3 regions of the Pseudomonas sp. SCB32 genome follow, and region 1 is predicted to be linked to each of the others. Evidence: riboswitches for the same ligand, from Rfam matches in the RefSeq annotation. Region 1 holds a riboswitch; each other region holds the start of a gene.
What was found. Region 1 has a riboswitch for cobalamin ahead of GA645_RS04075 (TonB-dependent receptor domain-containing protein). Riboswitches for the same ligand answer to the same signal wherever they lie in the genome.
Positions count from the first base shown of each region.

Region 2: another riboswitch for cobalamin. It lies ahead of GA645_RS03475 (CbtB-domain containing protein); the one in region 1 lies ahead of GA645_RS04075 (TonB-dependent receptor domain-containing protein).
Region 3: another riboswitch for cobalamin. It lies ahead of btuB (TonB-dependent vitamin B12 receptor); the one in region 1 lies ahead of GA645_RS04075 (TonB-dependent receptor domain-containing protein).

Region 1 is NZ_CP045118.1:837,741-844,326, forward strand. Features, by position in the region: gene GA645_RS04060 (nitroreductase family protein) at 1-536, shown strand, start outside; gene tesB (acyl-CoA thioesterase II) at 556-1,425, shown strand; gene GA645_RS04070 (HAD family hydrolase) at 1,422-2,021, shown strand; gene GA645_RS04075 (TonB-dependent receptor domain-containing protein) at 2,304-4,175, opposite strand; cobalamin riboswitch at 4,263-4,462, opposite strand; gene dxs (1-deoxy-D-xylulose-5-phosphate synthase) at 4,492-6,396, opposite strand.
Region 2 is NZ_CP045118.1:719,383-725,968, forward strand. Features, by position in the region: gene cobN (cobaltochelatase subunit CobN) at 1-730, opposite strand, end outside; gene cobW (cobalamin biosynthesis protein CobW) at 792-1,844, opposite strand; cobalamin riboswitch at 2,077-2,272, opposite strand; cobalamin riboswitch at 2,344-2,559, shown strand; gene GA645_RS03475 (CbtB-domain containing protein) at 2,663-2,851, shown strand; gene GA645_RS03480 (CbtA family protein) at 2,967-3,677, shown strand; gene GA645_RS03485 (cobalamin biosynthesis protein) at 3,754-4,170, shown strand; gene cobM (precorrin-4 C(11)-methyltransferase) at 4,167-4,913, shown strand; gene GA645_RS03495 (VOC family protein) at 4,919-5,350, opposite strand; gene mapR (GntR family transcriptional regulator MpaR) at 5,587-6,586, opposite strand, start outside.
Region 3 is NZ_CP045118.1:1,640,498-1,647,083, reverse strand. Features, by position in the region: gene cbiB (adenosylcobinamide-phosphate synthase CbiB) at 1-275, opposite strand, end outside; gene bluB (5,6-dimethylbenzimidazole synthase) at 272-922, opposite strand; gene GA645_RS07710 (cobyrinate a,c-diamide synthase) at 919-2,211, opposite strand; gene cobO (cob(I)yrinic acid a,c-diamide adenosyltransferase) at 2,240-2,851, opposite strand; gene btuB (TonB-dependent vitamin B12 receptor) at 2,866-4,710, opposite strand; cobalamin riboswitch at 4,823-5,050, opposite strand; gene GA645_RS07695 (MlaE family lipid ABC transporter permease subunit) at 5,181-6,326, shown strand; gene GA645_RS07690 (ATP-binding cassette domain-containing protein) at 6,323-6,586, shown strand, end outside.

The DNA of each region.
Region 1 (6,586 bases):
CCGGCGAGCCGGCGCGCATCGACCTGCTGCTGTTCGTCCACCGCGTCCAGGACCTGGCGCCGGGGCTCTACTGGCTGGGGCGCAGCGGTCGGCAACCGGGAGGATTGCGCGATGACTTCCAGTGGCAGCCGGTCATCGAGTCGGGGCTGCCGCTGTACCGCCTGCTGCAAGGCGATGCGCGCGGCCTGTCGGCCTTCCTCTCCTGCGGGCAGGACATCGCCAGCGACGGCTGCGTGGCCTTCGCCATGCTGGCCGACCTCGATGCCGCGCTCACCAAAGGCGCCTGGACCTATCCGCGCCTGTACTGGGAATGCGGGCAGATCGGCCAGTTGCTGTACCTGGAGGCCGAGGCGGCGGGGATTTCGGGCACCGGCATCGGCTGCTACTTCGACCCGATGGTGGAGGAATTGCTCGGCGACGGACCGGACCGCCCGGTCAGCCTCTATCATTTCACCATCGGCCGCGCGGTATGGGACACTCGCCTGACCAGTCTCCCCGCCTACCCGGCGCCGCGTCGTCACCCATTCGAGCTGTAGAGTCTTTCGAGGAAAGCGCATGACCCAGATCCTGGACAACCTGGTGGCTCTGTTGAGCCTGGAACCCATCGAGGAGAACCTGTTTCGCGGTACGAGCCAGGACCTCGGGTTCCGCCAGCTGTATGGCGGGCAGGTACTCGGCCAGGCGCTGTCGGCGGCCAGCCAGACGGTGGACCCGGCGCGTCACGTGCATTCGATGCACGGCTACTTCCTGCGTCCGGGGGATGCCAGCAAGCCGGTCGTTTATCAGGTCGATCGTGTGCGCGACGGCGGCACCTTCAGCACGCGCCGCGTCACCGCGATCCAGAAGGGCCAGCCGATCTTCGCCCTGAGCACCTCGTTCCAGACCGACGAGGGCGGCTTCGAGCACCAGATCGCCATGCCCGACGTGGTCGGCCCGGAAAACCTGCCCACGGACACCGAGCTCAAGCGGCGCAGCGCCGAGCAGTTCCCCGAGCTGATCCGCGACAAGCTGCTGTACCCCAAGCCCATCGAGATCCGCCCGGTCACCCAGAACGACCCCTACGATCCGCTGGTCGGCGAGCCGATCAAGTACCTCTGGCTGCGCGCCGACGGCAAGCTGCCGGACGTGCCGGCGCTGCACAAGTACATCCTCGCCTACGCCTCGGACTTCGGTTTCCTCACCACCTCGCTGCTGCCCCACGGTCGCTCGGTGTGGCAGAAGGACATGCAGGTCGCCACCATCGACCATTCCGTGTGGTTCCATCGCGACCTGCGCGCGGACGAGTGGCTGCTCTACGCCATCGACAGTCCCTGGGCCGGCAATGGCCGTGGCTTCGTGCGTGGCAGCGTGTTCAACCGTGACGGCCAGTTGGTGGCTTCGGCGACCCAGGAAGGCCTGATCCGCCACCGCGAGGACTGGTCGTGAAACTCGACGAAATCCGCCACTGGGTGTTCGACATGGACGGCACCCTGACCCTGGCGGTGCACGACTTCCCGGCGATCAAACGGGCCCTGGGCATTCCCCTGGAGCACGACATCCTTTCCCACCTGGCGGCACTGCCGGAGGACGAGGCGGCCGCCAAGCACGCCTGGTTGCTGGAGCACGAGCGCGAGCTGGCCGTGGCGTCGACCGCCGCGCCCGGCGCGGTGGCGCTGGTGCGCGCGCTGCACGGCGCGGGCTATCGACTCGGCATCCTGACCCGCAATGCCCATGAGCTGGCGCTGATTACCCTGGACGCCATCGGTGTTGGCGACTGCTTCCTCACCGAGGACGTCCTCGGCCGTGGCGAGGCTGATCCCAAGCCCAGCCCGGACGGCCTGCTGCGTCTGGCGGCGCGCTGGGACGTGGCGCCGCAGCGGATGCTGATGGTCGGTGACTACCGCTTCGACCTCGACTGCGCCCGCGCGGCTGGCGCACACAGTGCGCTGGTCAACCTGGCCGACAACCCCTGGCCGGAGCTGACCGACTGGCACGCGCAGGATTGCGCGGAGCTGGGGCGGATGGCCGGGCTTCTGGTTTAGGTCCGCTGCCGGGCGGGTTCGCGAGCAAGCTCGCTCCTACAGGATCTGGCTCGCGCTGATCGATCGGGTCACGCCGGGCTGCTCGTCGTAGGACCGAGGGGGCGCCTAGCCCATGGGCGCGAATCGCGGTCATAGCCCGCTCCTACGGTGTTCGGGAGCGTCGAACCGTAGGATGGGTGGAGCCCTGGCGATACCCATGCGGTCGATACAGGGGCTGATGGGTATCGCTTCGCTCCACGCCATCCTACAAAAGCACAGAAGCGCTGGGGTCTTCGGAAGGCCTTACAGCTCCGGCGTCCAGGTCACCGCCAGCAGTGCGGTGCGGCCTGGTTCGCGGTACGGGTGTGCTTCGCCCATGTAGTCCGTCGGACTGGTCGGGCGCAGGTAGTCGCCCAGGGCGTAGTCGCGGTCCAGCGCGTTATCGAGCTTCAGGTCGAAGCGCAGTTCGTCGCTGGCCAGCCAACTGGTGCGCAGGTCGAGCACGCCGTAGCCGCCGAGTTCGCGGGTGTTGGCCGCGTCGTCGTAGCGCTGGCTGACCGCGCGCCAGGAGCCGCCGACGCCGTAGGCGCCGAACTGCCGGTCGAGGTCCAGGCTCAGGGTGCGACGGGCGCGGGTCGGCAGGGTGTGGCCGGTGTCGCGGTCACGCGGGTCGATCAGGCTCAGGCCCAGGTTGGCCTGCCAGCCCAGCACCTTGCGGGCGACGCTGGCCTCGAAGCCGTCGATGCGCGCCTTGGCGATGTTCTCCGGCTGGTTGCTGGTGCTGTCCCAGGCGATCAGGTTGTCGACCTCGGTGCGGTACAGCGAGGTCTCCAGGTGGGTCCCGGAGAAGTCGCCACGCCATTGCAGCTCATAGGTCTTCGAGGTCTCGGCCTTGAGGTTGGGGTTGCCGGCGCCGGGGTAGTAGAGGTCGCTGAAGGTCGGCGCGCGGAAGCCTTCGCCGTAGCTGGCGATCCAGCTCTGGTTGTCGCCCACCGGCAGGCTGAAGGCGGCGTTCCAGCTGTTCTGGGTGCCGTAGACCTGGTTGTCGTCGTGGCGCAGGCCCAGTTCGGTGCCGAAGGATTCGCCCTTGAAGCTGTGCTGGACGAAGAAGGCGTGGTTCTCGCGCCGGTCCTGGTCGGGCGCGGAGCTGCCTTCCACCCGGTCTTCGTACCAGTCGGTGCCGAGGGCGAGCTGGTTGGCGGCGTCCAGTTGCAGGCGGTTGATCCAGCCCGCCGAGTAGCGGGTGGTTTCCAGGGTGCCGTTGTTCCAGCTGTCGGCGGCGCCCAGAGCCTTGTTGCGGTCGAAGCTGCGGCCCAGTTCCAGGCGGCTGTTCCAGATGTCATTGAGCTGGCCGTCGAGGAAGCCGCTGTAGCTGCTGACGCGGAATTCGTCGCGGGGCGAGCCCGGGTCGAAGTTGTAGGCGTCGTCGTACTCGTTCTTGCCGCGCTGGTCGTTGAGGTTCAGGCCGGCCTTCCAGTCCTCGTTGAAACGGTGGTCGAGGTTCAGGTGCACGGCCTTGTTGCGCTGGGCATCGTGGTCGCTGTCGGCGCCGACCTTGTCGGTGGTGCGGTCCCAGCCGGCGCTCTCGTCGAGGCTACCACCCAGGCTGTAGGTGGTGCGCTCGTCGCCGCCGGACAGGTTCATGCTGCGCTCGACAGTGCCGTAGCTGCCGGCCGCCAGGCGCACTTCCGGGTGCAGTCCGGCTTCGCCGCGGCGGGTGAAGATCTGGATCACGCCGCCGATGGCGTCGGCGCCGTACAGCGAGGAACGCGGGCCACGGGTCACTTCCACGCGCTCGATATTGTCGATGCTCAGGTAGTCCAGGCGGGCGATGCCGGTGCTGGCCGAGGCGATGCGCTGGCCGTCGACCAGCACCAGGGTCTGCGCGGTGCTGGTGCCGCGCACGGAGTAGGAGATCACGCCGCCGGAGCTGCCGATCTGTACACCGGGCACGCGCTTGAGCAGCTCGGGCACGCTGCGCACCTGCAGGCGCTCGATGTCCTGGCGGGTGAACACGCTGTTGGCGGAGGTGGCCTGGGCGCGCGGCTGGACCTGGCGACCGGAGGTGATCACCAGCGCGGGCATGGCGTAGATGTCACCGCTCGGAACGCTGGCATCGGCGAAGGCCAGGCCGGGCAGGAGGCCGGTGGCCAGGGCGAGTCGGGTCAGTTTCATGGAACGTCCTCAAAAGCGGTCGGATGACTTTCGAGGAGGGCGTGGCAAGGGCGGCAGGCCGCACTTGACGGTGCGGCCCTCCGCAACACCAGTCGGGGCGTACGAGGGCGGTCTCCGGGCTGCCGACGCTCACGTCTGCGGCCTTCCCATGCGGATGCACAGTGGCGGTTCACAGCGCGGCAGGCCAGGGCCTGCGGTCGGTTACCGTTGCGGGGGCAGCGCAGGTCTTTCACCTGCTTCCCGTTACCTCGAACGAAAACGGGCGCACCTTAGTGGGTGCGCCCGTCGCTGGCAATACTCCGGGAGAGGCATGCGCTCAGCGGTTGCCGAGCGCCTCCAGGCGAGCGCCCACCGAGCGTTCGATGCCGGCAGCGTCAAGACCGCACTCGGCGAGCATCTGCGCCGGCTTGGCGTGCTCCACGTAGTAGTCCGGCAGGCCCAGGTGCAGGACCGGCTGCAGGATGTTCTCGCGGGCGAGGAATTCGCTGACGGCGGCGCCGGCGCCACCCATCACCGAGTTTTCCTCGAGGGTCACCAGCAGTTCGTGGCTGGCCGCCAGCTGGCGCACCAGTTCCTCGTCCAGCGGCTTGACGAAGCGCATGTCGGCGACGGTCGCGTCGAACTGCTCCGCCACTTTCAGTGCCTCGGCCAGCTGCACGCCGAACACCAGGAAGGCGACCTTGCCGGCCTTGCCTTCGCGGCGCACCACGCCTTTGCCGATTTCCACCGGCTCCAGCGCCTGTTCGATGGGCGCGTTGGGGCCGGTGCCGCGCGGGTAGCGCACCGCCGCCGGGCCTTCGAAGTGATGGCCGGTGGTGAGCAGCTTGCGCAGTTCATTCTCGTCGCTGGGGGTCATCACCAGCATGCCAGGGATGCAGCGCAGGTAGGAGAGGTCGAAGCTGCCGGCGTGGGTCGGGCCGTCTTCGCCGACGAGACCTGCCCGGTCGATGGCGAACAGAACGTCGAGGTTCTGCACCGCGACGTCGTGGATCAGTTGGTCGTAGCCGCGCTGCAGGAAGGTGGAGTAGATCGCCACCACCGGCTTTGCGCCGTCGCAGGCCATGCCGGCCGCCAGGGTCACGGCGTGCTGCTCGGCGATGGCGACGTCGAAGTAGCGGTCCGGGAACTTGTCGGCGAAGGCCACCAGGTCCGAACCTTCCTTCATCGCCGGGGTAATGCCGACCAGGCGCGGGTCCTGCGCTGCCATGTCGCACAGCCACTGGCCGAACACGCTGGAGTACTTGGGCCCGGAGGGCTTCTTCGGTTCCGCCGGGGCCTTGATCGGCTCCAGCTTGGTGATGGCGTGGTAGCCGATCGGGTCGACCTCGGCCGGGCCGAAGCCCTTGCCCTTCTTGGTGACCACGTGGAGGAACTGCGGGCCGTCCAGGTCACGCATGTTGCGCAGGGTGGCGATCAGGGTCGGCAGGTCGTGGCCGTCGATGGGGCCGACGTAGTTCCAGCCCAGCTCCTCGAACAGGGTGCCGGGGACCAGCATGCCCTTGGCATGTTCCTCGACCTTGCGCGCGATCTCCCAGGCGCCGGGCAGGCGCGAGAGGATCTTCTTGCTGCCCTCGCGCATGCTCGAATAGGTGCGGCTGGAGATGATCTTGGCCAGGTAGTTGGACAGGCCGCCGACGTTCTTGGAGATCGACATGTCGTTGTCGTTGAGGACTACCAGCATGTTGGCCTTCACGTCCGACGCGTGGTTGAGCGCCTCGAAGGCCATGCCTGCGGTCAACGCGCCATCGCCGATCACCGCCACCGACTTGCGGCCCGAACCCTGCATGCGCGCGGCGATGGCCATGCCCAGGGCGGCGCTGATGGAGGTGCTGGAGTGGCCGACGCCGAAGGTGTCGTACTCGCTCTCCGAGCGACGCGGGAAGGCGGCCAGGCCGTCCTTCTGGCGCAGCGTGCCCATGCGCTCGCGGCGACCGGTGAGGATCTTGTGCGGGTAGGCCTGGTGGCCGACGTCCCACACCAGACGGTCGTCCGGGGTGTCGAAGACGTAGTGCAAGGCGACCGTCAGCTCGATCACGCCGAGCCCGGCGCCAAAGTGGCCGCCGGTCTGGCCGACGCTGTACAGCAGGTACTGGCGCAGTTCGTCAGCGAGGGTCAGCAGCTCCGTCTCGCCCAGCCGACGCAGTTCGACCGGCGTGCTGGCGCGGTCGAGCAGGGGCGTGGCGGGGCGCTCGCGGGGAATCTCGTGGAACGTCGTGGGCATCAGGCTGATCGTTATGAGAAGGCAAAAGATGCGGGAGTTTACCTGATGCTCTGGATTGGCCCAAGCAACGTGGGGCCAATCCTTCGGACGACCGGATAGTCGGGATTTGGCGCGGGTGTCGGGCGCTACGCGGACGCGGCCTGGACGGACGCTGCCGTGTTGCGGGGTGAAAGCGGTCTGGCGGGAGAAG
Region 2 (6,586 bases), 120 kb from region 1:
TTTCCTTGAGGCTGGCCACAGCGATGGGCAGCGGGTTGATGCCATGGGCACGCAGGCGTTCGCAGAAGGTGTCGATGAAGCCGGTGTTCGCCGCTTGCAGGTGCGTGCGGTAGAACAGCAGCGCGGCGACGGGGCACTCGGGGGCCCAGTCGGCCTGCCAGCGAGCGAGGTCGCAGCTGCCGAGCTGGGGGTGATAGAGCGCCACTCGGGGCAGTGTCCGAGGTTCGCTCCAGGCGTAGTCGCGTTGCAGATGGCGGTTGGCAAGACAGGCGAAGAACTGCCGGGCGTTGTCCATGCCACCCTGACGCAGGTACTGCCAGAGGCGCTCGGTATCCTGCGGCGGGACGCTGCAGAGGGCGGTGAGTTCGGGGTCGGGCTTGTCGTCGCCAGGCACCGCGATCAGCGTGGCGCCACGCTCGGCCAGCGCCGCCAGCTGCTCCATGCCGTAGCGCCAGTAACCGACGCCGCCGTGCACCGAGATCAGGATGACCTTGGCGTGCTGCAGCACCTCGTCGACGTAGAGGTCTACCGAGGCGTGGTTCTGCAGCTGCATGGGGTTGGCCAGGCGCAGGCTCGGGTAATTCTCCGGCAGCTCGCGGGCGGCCTCGGCGAGCAGCGCCAGGTGCGAATCGCCGCTGCAGAGGATCACCAGCTCGGCGGGTGTCTGGGCCAGGTGGGCGATGCCGTCGTCGGGGACGAAGCCGCCGGGTTGGGTGCGCAGCAGGTGCATGGGCGTGCTCGGTAGATTGCTCTTGTAGGAGCGAGCAAGCTCGCTCCTACGAAAAGCTGTGTTACGCCAGGGCGGTACGCAGCTCGTTGGCGATGGTGGCCTGGTCCAGTTCCTGGCCGATTACCACCAGGCGGGTACCGCGGGTTTCGTCGCTGCGCCAGGCCCGGTCGAAGTGTTTGTCGAAGCGCTTGCCGACGCCCTGTACCAGCAGGCGCATGGGCTTGCCGGGGATGGCGACGAAGCCCTTGATGCGCAGCACGGCGTGGCGCTCGACCAGCGCGTTCAGCGCATCGAGCAGGGCGCGCTCTTCCACCTCCGGCAGGTCGACGTGGAAGGAGTCGAACTCGTCATGGTCGTGCTCTTCATGACCTTCGTGGTCGTGATGAGTCGGGCGGCTGTCGATGTGCAGCTCGGCCTCGGCGTTCAGGCCCAGCAGCACCGAGAGCGGCAGCTGGCCGGAATTGGCTTCGACGATTTTCACCGCCGGCGGCAGCTCCTCGGCGACTTCGGCGCGCACTCGGGCCAGTGCCTCGGCATCCAGCAGGTCGGCCTTGTTCAGTACTACCAGGTCGGCGCTGGCCAGCTGGTCTTCGAAGAGTTCGTGCAGCGGCGATTCGTGGTCCAGGTTCGGGTCCTGCTTGCGCTGCTCGTCCACCTGCTCGGGATGGGCGGCGAAGGTGCCGGCGGCCACGGCCGGGCTGTCGACCACGGTGATCACCGCATCCACCGTGCAGGCGTTGCGGATTTCCGGCCACTGGAAGGCCTGCACCAGCGGCTTGGGCAGGGCCAGGCCGGAGGTCTCGATGAGGATCTGGTCGAGGTCGCCACGGCGCGCCACCAGCTCGCGCATTACCGGGAAGAATTCTTCCTGCACGGTGCAGCACAGGCAGCCGTTGGCCAGTTCGAAGACGCGGCCGACCGCTTCTTCTTCGCTGCAACCGATGGAGCACTGCTTGAGGATTTCGCCGTCGATGCCCAACTCACCGAACTCGTTGACGATCACCGCGATGCGGCGGCCTTCGGCGTTGTCGAGCATATGGCGGAGCAGGGTGGTCTTTCCGGCGCCGAGGAAGCCGGTGACGATGGTGACGGGGAGTTTGGCCAGGGTTTTCATGCGCGCCTCGCAAGCGAAAGTTTGAAGGCGGATGAAGGGCGCGCGCGCGGGTTCGCCGCGCAACGAAGGTCGCCACCGGATCACCCCGCCCGGTTGTCTGTTGATAACCAACCGGTTCCGGATCTCGCGAGCTAGAGCAGAACAAGGCAAAAATCGGGGCGGGAGCGGAGTTTACGTCAGTAAATGAGCATCCCGAGCCGGTTTTTAACGCAGTTATGCCGACGCGCAGCAGATCGAAAACCAGTCACGAGGCAGGTCTCCTGGCTCACAGCCCTTGATTGTCCTTTCGCCTTCCCGCCGTCGTCGGCAGTGGCTCGTGAAAGGACAGGCTGTTCACAGTTGCGGGGGCAGCCGTGGCGCATCCGAAGATTTCCACGTTCCCTCTTAGCTCCGGCCAGCGCCGGAGAACCTCGAAGGGCAGAAGGCTACGCAGCGATGGCGAGGCGGTCAATCGCCGGGGATCGGTTGCCGCGCGGTTGACGCTCGCGGGGCTTCGTGGTCAGCTAGCGCGGTTTCAGGTGTCTCGCGCCGTCGTGTGCGAGGTGAAACGGGAAGCCGGTGCGTCCGCAAGGACCAGTCCGGCGCTGCCCCCGCAACGGTAAGCGATTGAAGGGTCATCGGTAGCCACTGTGCTCGCGCATGGGAAGGCTGACCCGCCCGGCCGCATCGGCCGACATCGCAAGCCCGGAGACCGGCCTGGAATCCTTCGTTTTGGCAAACCCGCGGTGGGCGGGCGCAGGCCGTGGCGCAGCCGATTCCGGCGCGTTCGAATGCGTTCAACCTCTGCGTTCTCTACTCAAGTTTCAGAGGGAACGTTCATGTCCAGCAGCATCCTGGCGCAACAGGCGTCGAGCACTTCCATCCCCCTTTCCAAGCGCATCAGCCTGGCCGTCGGCGCCAGCCTGCTCGGTGCGCTGCTGGTGTACTTCGCCGGTTTCTCGCACCTGGAGGCGGTGCACAACGCCGCGCATGACACTCGCCATAGCGCGGGCTTCCCCTGCCATTGATGTGTACCGGCTGCGTGTAGACGCGGCTGAGTCGAGGCGTCCCTGACTGCTCGTTCGAAGCGGTCACGGGAATGCTTTGCCTGCCACACGCGGCCCGGGAAATCGGAGAACTGCAATGATCAAACGTATCGCCCAGACCGCCGGTTTCGCCGGCCTGATCGCGGCGTTGGTGCTGACCCTGGTCCAGCTGTTGTGGGTGTCCCCGCTGATTCTCAAGGCGGAAACCTACGAGAAAGCCGAGCCGGCCGCCACGCTGGTCGAGGAGCACAGCCACGAACACGCCGATGGCGCCGCCGCCGGCCATCACCACGACCAAGAAGCCTGGGAGCCGGAAGACGGCTGGCAGCGCATCCTCTCCACCACCGGCGGCAACCTGGTGGTCGCAGTGGGCTTCGCGCTGATGCTGGCCGGCCTGTTCACCCTGCGTGAGCCGGGCAAGACGTCCGAAGGCTTGCTCTGGGGGCTGGCCGGTTTTGCCGTGTTCACCCTGGCGCCGTCGCTCGGCCTACCGCCGGAAGTCCCCGGTACTGCCGCGGCGGATCTGGCCCTGCGGCAGACCTGGTGGATCGGCACGGCCGCCTCCACTGCAGCAGGCCTTGCGCTGCTGGTGTTCAGCCGCAACTGGCTGCTGCGCGGTGTGGGCCTGGCGCTGCTGGTGGTGCCGCATGTGATAGGCGCACCACAACCTGAAGTGCATTCCAGCCTCGCGCCGGAGAGCCTCGCCCACGAGTTCATCGTTGCCTCGCTGGTCACCAACGCGGTGTTCTGGGCGGCCCTGGGCCTGGTCGCTGCCTGGTTGTTCCGTCGCTTCGCGCCATCGGCCTGATTCATCGCTATGCTCGACCCCGCAGCCGGCCCAGCCGCCTGCGGGGTTTTTATTTTCATCTTCAAGGAGAGCGACCATGACGCTGGTTGCCGGCCTAGGTTGCCGCCGGGGCTGCCCGCTCGATGAACTGCGTGCCTTGCTGCGCGATACGCTGGCCGAAGCCGGGCTCTACGAGTCGAGCCTCACCGCGCTGGCCAGTGCCACGCTCAAAGCCGACGAAGAAGGGCTGGCGGCCCTGGCCGCCGCGCTCGATCTGCCGCTGGCGCTGTTCACGCCACAGCAACTGGCGGCCTGTGAGAAGCGCCTCGACCAGCCCTCGGAGACGGTACGCACGGCCATCGGCAGCGCCAGCGTCGCCGAAGCCGCCGCGTTATTGCAGGCCGAAGCCCAGGGCGGCGCGCCGGCGCGTCTGCTGGTGGGCAAGCGCCGCAGCGAGCACGCCACCTGCGCGTTGGCCTTCATCCCCGTCGAATCCGAACAGGAGCAGCCATGACGGTCTTTTTCATCGGCGCCGGCCCCGGCGATCCCGAACTCATCACGGTCAAGGGCCAGCGGCTGATCCGCTCCTGCCCGGTGATCCTCTACGCCGGCTCGCTGGTGCCGCCGGCGGTGCTGGAAGGACACAGCGCCGAGCGCGTCGTGAATACCGCCGAGCTGCACCTGGACGAGATCGTCGCGCTGCTGGCGCAGGCCCACGCCGAGGGCAAGGACGTGGCGCGCGTGCACTCGGGCGATCCGTCACTGTATGGCGCCATCGGCGAGCAGATTCGTCATCTGCGCGAGCGCGGCATTCCCTACGAGATCATTCCCGGCGTCACCGCCACTTCGGCCTGCGCGGCGATTCTCGGCTGCGAGCTGACCCTGCCGGATATCTCGCAGACGCTGATCCTCACCCGCTATGCGAGCAAGACGCGGATGCCCGAGGGCGAATCCCTTGCCGAACTGGCGCAGCACCGAGCGACCCTGGCGATCCACCTGGGTGTCGGTCAGTTGGAGTCCATCGTCGCGGAGTTGCTACCGCACTACGGAGCGGACTGTCCCATCGCGGTGATCCATCGCGCCAGCTGGCCGGATCAGGACCAGGTTACCGGCACCCTTGGCGACATCCTGCCCAAGGCGCAGGCGAAGGGCTTCCGGCGTACCGCGCTGATCCTGGTGGGCAAGGTGCTGGGGGCGGAGGGCTTTGCCGATTCGTCGCTGTACAGCGTGGGGCATGCGCATCTGTATCGCCCGTAGGGCGGTTACCCGGCCGACAGTGGCCGCGTGCCGAGGCTCTGGGCGAAGCGCAGCAGGTAGCCGTCCGGGTCCTGCACGAGGAAGTTGCGCTCCCCGTACAACTGCTCGCTCTGCCGATACCAGCGCTCCTCCACGGGCTTGCGCAGTGGGAGCCCCGCCTCGTTCAGCGAGCTCACCAGCGACTGTGTGTCGGGGCAGCGGATGGAGAAATTGACCCCACGCCCCAGCGGGTGGTCCAGCGGGCGCACGCTCCACGGCGAGTCGGAGTGCCAGTCCTGTTCCAGCATGAGCTGGCTGTCGCCAAAGGAAAGAAAGGCGAAGCCGTCCTCGGGGCGCTGGTACTCGATGGCGAAGCCGAGCACCTCGCAGTAGAAGTGCAGGCTTCGCGGCAGGTCCGAGACGATCAGCTCCGGCACCAGGGCATTCATCTTCAGCATGATGGTGTTCTCACGCCCGCCACTCATCCGAGCGCGGCAGCGTTCCGCGTCGCAGGTACCAACGCACGCCCCAGTGCACGCCTAGCGCCGCAATTACCGTGAGCAGGATCTTCAAGCCTTCCGCATCCATGGCTGCTTCCCTCGTCCAGTTTCCGCCTGACAGGGTATTCCTGCGACAAACCACCGCACAGGTACAGATCGTTGCCGAATGTGCGGAGCAGTCCCGGCGTCTTGCCCTACAACGAGTGAATGATCCGTCCGAGGGTTTCCATGGCCTGTTCGCTGCTCGCTGTCCACGGATGGCCATAGTTCAACCGCAGGCAGTGGCCGAAGCGCCGGGTGGCCGAGAAGATCGGCCCCGGTGCCAGGCTGATGCCCTGGGCCAGGGCGAGCTGGAACAGCTTGAGCGCGTCGATGTGCTCGGGCAGTTCCAGCCACAGGAAGTAGCCGCCGCTGGGCCGGGTGACGCGGGTGGCGGCGGGGAAGTGCCGGGCCACGGCGGCGAGCATCGCGTGCTGCTGGCTTTCCAGCGCGTGACGCAGCTTGCGCAGGTGGCGGTCGTAGCCGCCATGCTGCAGGTAATCGGCGATGGCCGCCTGGGCCGGCACCGAGGCCGACAGGCTGGTCATCAGCTTGAGCCGCTCGATCTGCTCGGCGTAGCGCCCGCCGGCCACCCAGCCGACCCGGTAGCCCGGCGCCAGGCTCTTGGAGAAGGAGCTGCAGTGCATCACCAGCCCTTCGCTGTCGTAGGCCTTCACCGGCTTGGGCGCCTGGGCGGCGAAGTACAGCTCGGCGTAGACGTCGTCCTCGATCAGCGGCACCTGGTGCTGGGCCAGCAAGGCGGCGAGGGCGCGCTTCTTGTCCTCGGCCATGCTGGCGCCCATCGGGTTCTGGAAGTTGCTCATGAACCAGCAGGCCTTGATCGGCAGGCGTGCCAGGCTATCGGCGAGCACGTCCAGGTCGATGCCCTCGCGCGGGTGCACGGGGATTTCCACCGCTTTCAGTTTCAGGCGCTCGAGCACCTGCAGGCTGGCATAGAACGCCGGCGCCTCGATGGCCACCAGATCGCCCGGCTGGGTGACCACCTGCAGGCACAGGTTCAGCGCTTCCAGCGCGCCGTTGGTGACTACCAGCTCCTCCACCGGCAGCGGCATGCCGCCGACCATGTAGCGCAGGGCGATCTGCCGGCGCAGGGCGTGGCTGCCGGGCGCGAGGTCGGAGACCGTGGCGCGCGGG
Region 3 (6,586 bases), 800 kb from region 1:
GCAAGGGCCTGCACCAGCCAGCCGACGTAGGGCAGCAGGCTTAGCAACAGCGCGATCAATGTCAGCGGGATCACCGCGAGAATCCAGGCCGTGACGCCGTGGCTACGCCAGCCGAGGCCGGGGGTGTCGGTCGCGGTGTCCGTGCGCGAGCGGTTGAAGCGGCGCTCCAGGCGGTCAGCGAAGCGCCCGAAGGCCACCAGCGGGTGCCAGCGTTTTGGCTCGCCCAGCAGCGCGTCCAGCGCCACCCCGAGCAGAGCCAGCAGGGCCGGGCTCATGGTTGTTCTCCCCAATGATTTTCGAATACCAGCTCGCTGATCGGACGCGGCTGGCGCCAGCCTTCCAGGGCCAGCATGGGCGCCGGATAGAACTCGGTGACCGGTCCGAGACAGATCACCGCAACCGCCTCGGCGCCAGCGGGCAAGCCGAGCAGTTCGCCCAGCGCGACCGGGTCGAACAGCGACACCCAGCCCATGCCCAGGCCTTCCGCGCGGGACGCCAGCCAGAGGTTCTGGATCGCGCAGGACAGTGAGGCCAGGTCCATCTGCGGCAAGGTGCGGCGGCCGAACACATGGGCCTCGCGGCCATCCATCAGCGTGGCGACCAGCAACTCGGCGCAGTCGAGCACGCCCTCCACCTTCAGCCGCATGAACTCGCTGGAACGCTCGCCCAACGCCTCGGCGGTGCGCACGCGCTCCTCTTCCACCAGGCGATGGATCGCCTGGCGCAGCGGCGGCTGGGTGATGCGAATGAAGCGCCACGGCTGCATCAGGCCGACGCTGGGCGCCTGGTGCGCGGCTTCCAGCAGGCGGGCGAGCAGCTCCGGTGCCACCTCGCCTCCACTGAAGTGACGCATGTCGCGGCGCTCGGCGATGGCGCGGTAGAGCGCGGCGCGCTCCTCAAGGCTGTATGCGTGGTCGGTCATGGTCGGAACAGCGCCGCTGCGGCGTCCGGATCGGACGACAGGTAGAAGTGGATGTAGGACGCGGTGAGCCGGCCACGGCGGAACACCGCCTCGGCCACCGGTTTGTCGTTCGGGCAGACGCCACGGGCCAGTGGTGCTTCGGCACTGTCGAGCAGCGAATGGTGAAAGGTGTGGCCACGCAAGGTGCCTTCAGGCAGCGTCACCGCCTGCAGCGCCAGTGCCGCCAAGCGCTTCTGCATGCGCGCCTCACCGGGCAGCAGGCCAAGCAGTTCGGCGCGCTCGCCCGCCACATCGGTCAATCCGTCGAGCAGATAGAGCATCCCGCCGCACTCGGCGAGGATCGGCTTTCCGGCCTCATGATGCGCACGGATCGCCTGGGCCATGGCCTGGTTTTCCGCCAGAGCGCGCAGGTGCAGTTCCGGGTAGCCACCGGGCAGGTAGAGGCTGTCCACCTCCGGCAGCGCCGCATCGCGCAGCGGCGAAAAGAACACCAGCTCGGCGCCCAGTTCACGCAGCAGGTCGAGGTTGGCCTGGTAGAGGAAGGCGAACGCATTGTCCCGCGCCACGCCAATGCGCACGCCGTCGAGGCGACCTTGCACGGCGCGCGGCTGCGGCGCGGCGAAGCGCACCGGCGCCGGCAGTTCGGTACTGGCGCTGGCGGCCAGGGCATCGGCGGCGGCGTCCAGGCGAGCATCGAGGTCGGCCAGCTCGTCGGCCTGCACCAACCCCAGATGCCGGCTGGGCAGTTCCACTTCGGTGTCGCGTGGCAGCGCACCGTACCAGCGAATCCACTCCGGCAGGCTGTCACGTACCAGATCACGGTGGCGCTGGCTGCCGATGCGGTTGGCGAGTACGCCCGAGAATGGCAGGTCGCTCTGGTAGGTGGCCATGCCGACCGCCAGCGCGCCGAAGGTCTGGGCCATGGACTGGCCATTGATCACAGCCATTACCGGCACGCCGAAACACCGCGCGAGATCGGCGGCCGAGGGCGAACCGTCGAACAGGCCCATCACGCCTTCGATGAGGATCAGGTCGGCCTCGTCGGCGGCCTCCCAGAGCAGCCGGCGGCTCTCGTCCTCGCCGACCATCCACAGGTCCAGCTGGTAGACCGCTGCATTGCTGGCGCGGGCGAGGATCATCGGGTCGAGAAAATCCGGGCCGCACTTGAACACCCGCACTTTGCGCCCGAGGCGCGTGTGCAGGCGCGCCAGGGCGGCGGTGACGGTGGTCTTGCCCTGGCCGGAAGCGGGAGCGGCGATCAGCAGTGCGGGGCACTGGCGCGAGGTCATCGGGCGCACTCCGCCATAAGGGAATCCATCAGAACTCCACCCCTTTCTGCGCCTTGATGCCCGCCTTGAAGGCGTGCTTCACCAGGCCCATCTCGGTCACGGTATCGGCCGCCTCGACCATCGCCGGCTGCACGCCGCGCCCGGTGGCAACCACATGCTGCATCGGCGGGCGGGCGGCGATGTCGGCAAGCACGGTGTCCAGCTCCAGATAGCCGTGCTTGAGGGCGATATTCACCTCGTCCAGCACCACCAGGCCGACCTGCGGATCGCTCAGCAACTGGCGGGCAATGTCCCAGGCTTCACGGGCCTTGGCGATGTCACGCTGGCGGTCCTGGGTCTCCCAGGTGAAGCCCTCGCCCATCACGTGGTAGCTGACCTCCTCGGGGAAGCGGCGGAAGAAGGCTTCCTCGCCGGTGGTGGCGGCGCCCTTGATGAACTGCACCACACCGACCTTCATGCCATGGCCCAGTGCGCGGGCGACCATGCCGAAGGCCGAGCTGCTCTTGCCCTTGCCGTTGCCGCTGTGAACCAGGAATACACCACGCTCACCCTGGGCCTGGGCGATCTTCTCGTCGACCACGGATTTCTTGCGCTGCATGCGCGAACGGTGGCGTTCGTCCTTTTCCAGGGATTCACTCATCGGTCTCTCTCCTCTCAAAGGGCCTGGTAGCGCACGCCGAAGAGTACGGCGCGGCCGGGCTGCTCATAGCCCAGGGTGGTCTGGTAGTCGGCGTCGAACAGGTTGCTCAGGCGCGCTTGCAGGCGCCACTCCGGGCTCAACGCATATTCGCCGCGCAGGTCCAGGGTGGCGAAGCCGCCCAGACGATTGCGGTTGGCCAGGTCATCGTAGCGATGCCCCTCGGCGTGCAGGCTGGCCCCCAGGCTCAGCGCGTCGAAGCGCCGGTCGAGGTCCAGGTTGAACAGTTGCCGGGCGCGGCGCGGCAGGTCATTGCCACGGCTGCCGCTGGCGCGGCTTTCCGGGTCGAGCAGGCTGGCGTTGGCGTTCCACACCCAGTCCTGCCACTGACTGCCCAGTTGCAGCTCGACGCCGCGGATGCGCGCCTGGTCGATGTTGCCCGGGGCGCGTAATGCCGAGTCGTAGGCGATCAGGTCGTCGATCATCGTGCGATACAGGTTCACCGCCCAGTGCCCCCAGCCGTGATGGCCGTCCAGGCCGAGCTCCACACTGCGCGAGGTTTCCGCGTCCAGGTCGGGGTTGCCGTAGCCGGGGTAATAGAGTTCGTTGAAGGTCGGCGCCTTGAAGGCCGTGCCGTAGCTGGCGAAGGTACGCACCGCGTCGGTCAGCGCATAGCCCCAGGCGAGGTTGCCGGTGTTGCGGCTGCCGAACTGCTGGTTGTCATCGTGGCGCAGGCTCAGCTGCCAATCGTGGCGACCCGCACTGCCCAGGTACTGGGCGAAGGTGCCGCGGTTGTCGCGGGAGGTCACCGCGTAGTCGGTGGAGCTGCCCAGCTCGTCCTGCTGCCAGTCGTAGCCCAGGGTCAGAGTCTGGCCGGGGGCAAGGTCCAGGTCGTTCTGCCAGGACGCGGTGTCACGACGGCTGTCGAAGCGCGAGTAGAAGGCGCCGTCCTGATAGGCGTCGGAGTTGTCCTCGCTGCGCCCGGCGGACAGGGTCACCCGCCAGGGCTCCAGCGGGGCGAAGCGCGCGCGGCCACCGATCACTCGCTGCACGCCATCGTTGTAGGCGTCGAAGCCCTGGGTGCGACGGCTGTTCACCTGATCGAAGTCGTTGTGCGAATCGGTCTGCAACAGGCTGCCGTCCAGCTCCAGGCCGTTGTCGAAACGGTAGCCGGCACGCAGGGAGCCCGAGAGATTGCGGTAACCGTCGCTGTCCGGCTCATGGCCGCTGGCGCCGTTGGCCTTGGCATCGATGCCGGCGGTATCCAGGCTGGACACACCCAGGGCGAACCAGCCGCGCCCATTGCCGGCCGAGGCCCCGGCGCTGCCTTCATAGGTGCTCTGGCTGCCCGCGCCGGCGTAGGCCCAGGGCTTGAAGCCCTGCTCCACGGCCTGGCGGGTGAATATCTGGATCACCCCGCCGATGGCCTCGGAGCCATACAGGCTGGAGCGCGGCCCGCGCACCACCTCGATGCGCTCGATCAGTTCCACCGGCAGGTCCTGCAACGATGCGCCACCGGAAGACACCGAGCCGGCCTTGACGCCGTCGATCAGCACCAGCACATGGTCGGATTCGCTGCCGCGCAGATAAAGGTTGGTGGCCTTGCCGGGCCCGCCGTTGCTGCTCAGGGAGATACCCGGCAGACGCCGCAACAGGTCGGGCACCGACTGCGCCTGGGCGCGTTCGATGTCTTCGCGATCCAGCACACTGACCGAGGCAAGGCTCTGCCCGGCGCGCTGCTCGGTGCGCGTGGCGGTCACCACTTGATCGTCGAGCGCCAGCGGCGTTTCGTCGGCCGCCAGGCCCAAACAGGAGAAGCCGCCCAGCGCCAGCGCCGTCGGCCAATTGAAGAACTGCTTCACGTGAACTCACTCCGCCGCTCTCACCCGCGCGGCTCTGACCCGAAAGGGCAGGCGGAGGACGGGAACGCCCCGGCAGCATAGGCCGGACGGAGCGATCGACAACGCCTCCCGCGTGCCATGGCTTGCAACAGGCCGGTCTCCGGGCTTGCGAGTGGGGCCGTGAAAGGCTCCTGAAACCGCGCCTTCCCATGCCAATGGCACAGTGGCGAAATGCGGCTCGATGCTCGCTTACCGTTGCGGGGGCAGCGCCGGAATGGTCGGACCCACGAGGTCCGAATTCACCGGCTTCCCTGTTTCACCCCCGACTTGCGCCGGGGGCACCTGAAGCAGGCGCGCAGCTTAGTGGCTCGCGGCCTGGGGCGTCAATTGAACAGGCTGTCGCATCCAGCGCCAACGCCCGCCCCAGAGCGGCTAAAACGATATATACAAGTCAAGTGGAGGCACCACAGAAACTCGCTAGAATGCGAGGCATGACAACGACTGCACAGCCCGGCCAGCTCCAGCTCGATCCCCGCGCCAGCCCTCCGCTGATGCACGTCAGCGGCGACTGGACGCTGGCGCATTTCAGCACCCTGGAATCCCAGGTCGCCGACGTACGCCTTGGCGGCCAACCCGCCGAACTGGACTTCAGTAACCTCGGCGCTCTCGACACCGCCGGCGCGGCGCTGCTCGCCGACGTCATCGGCGGCGCGCGCATGGGCCAGCTCGAACAGATCACCCGCAACCTGCCCGCCGAGCGCCTGGCGCTGCTGCGCACCGTGGGCAGCGCCATCACCCAGTGCCGGCTGGACGAACAGAAACCGCCACCCGGCAATGCCATCATCGATGTCCTCGAACGCATCGGCATCGCCACCCTGGCCTTCCGCGGTCATGTCGTCGGCGGGCTCGGCTTCATCGGCCTGACCCTGCAGACCCTGGCGCGCACGCTGGTGCGTCCACGCCGCTGGCGCCTCACCTCGCTGACCGCGCACATCGAGCAGACCGGCCTGGACGCCGTGCCCATCGTCGCCCTGCTCACCTTCATGGTCGGTGCGGTAGTGGCCTTCCTCGGCGCCACCGTGCTGAGGAAGTTCGGCGCGGCGATCTACACCGTCGACCTGGTCGGCTTCGCCTTCCTCCGCGAGTTCGGCGTACTGCTCACCGCCATCCTCCTGGCCGGCCGCACCGCCAGCGCCTTCACCGCGCAGATCGGTTCGATGAAGGCCAACCAGGAGATCGACGCTATCCAGGCCCAGGGCATGGACCCGGTGGAGCTGCTGGTGCTGCCACGCGTGCTCGCGCTGCTGTTGACCTTGCCGCTGCTGACCTTCCTGGCGATGATGTCCGGCATCTTCGGCGGCGGCGTGGTCTGCGCCCTGGCACTGGATATCTCGCCACGCATGTTCCTCTACATGCTGCAGAACGACATCGCCGTGCAGCACTTCCTGGTCGGCATCGTCAAAGCCCCGGTTTTCGCCTTCATCATTGCCGTGATCGGCTGCCTGGAAGGCTTCCGCGTCAGCGGCAGCGCGCAGTCGGTGGGCGAACACACCACCTCCAGCGTGGTCCAGTCGATCTTCGTGGTGATCCTGCTGGATGCGGTGTTCGCCCTGTTCTTCATGGAGATGGGCTGGTGAGCGAGCCGATCATCGTCGTCCGCGACCTCGCCAACCGCTTCGACAGCCATGCCGTGCACGAGCACCTCGACCTCGACGTGATGAAAGGCGAGATTCTCGGCGTGGTTGGCGGCTCGGGCACCGGCAAATCCGTGCTGCTGCGCAGCATCATCGGCCTGCGCCAGCCCAGCGAGGGCAGCGTGCAGGTCTTCGGCCAGAACCTGCTGGAGCTGCCGCCGCCGCGGCGCTCGAAGCTGGAGCGGCGCTTCGGCGTCCTGTTC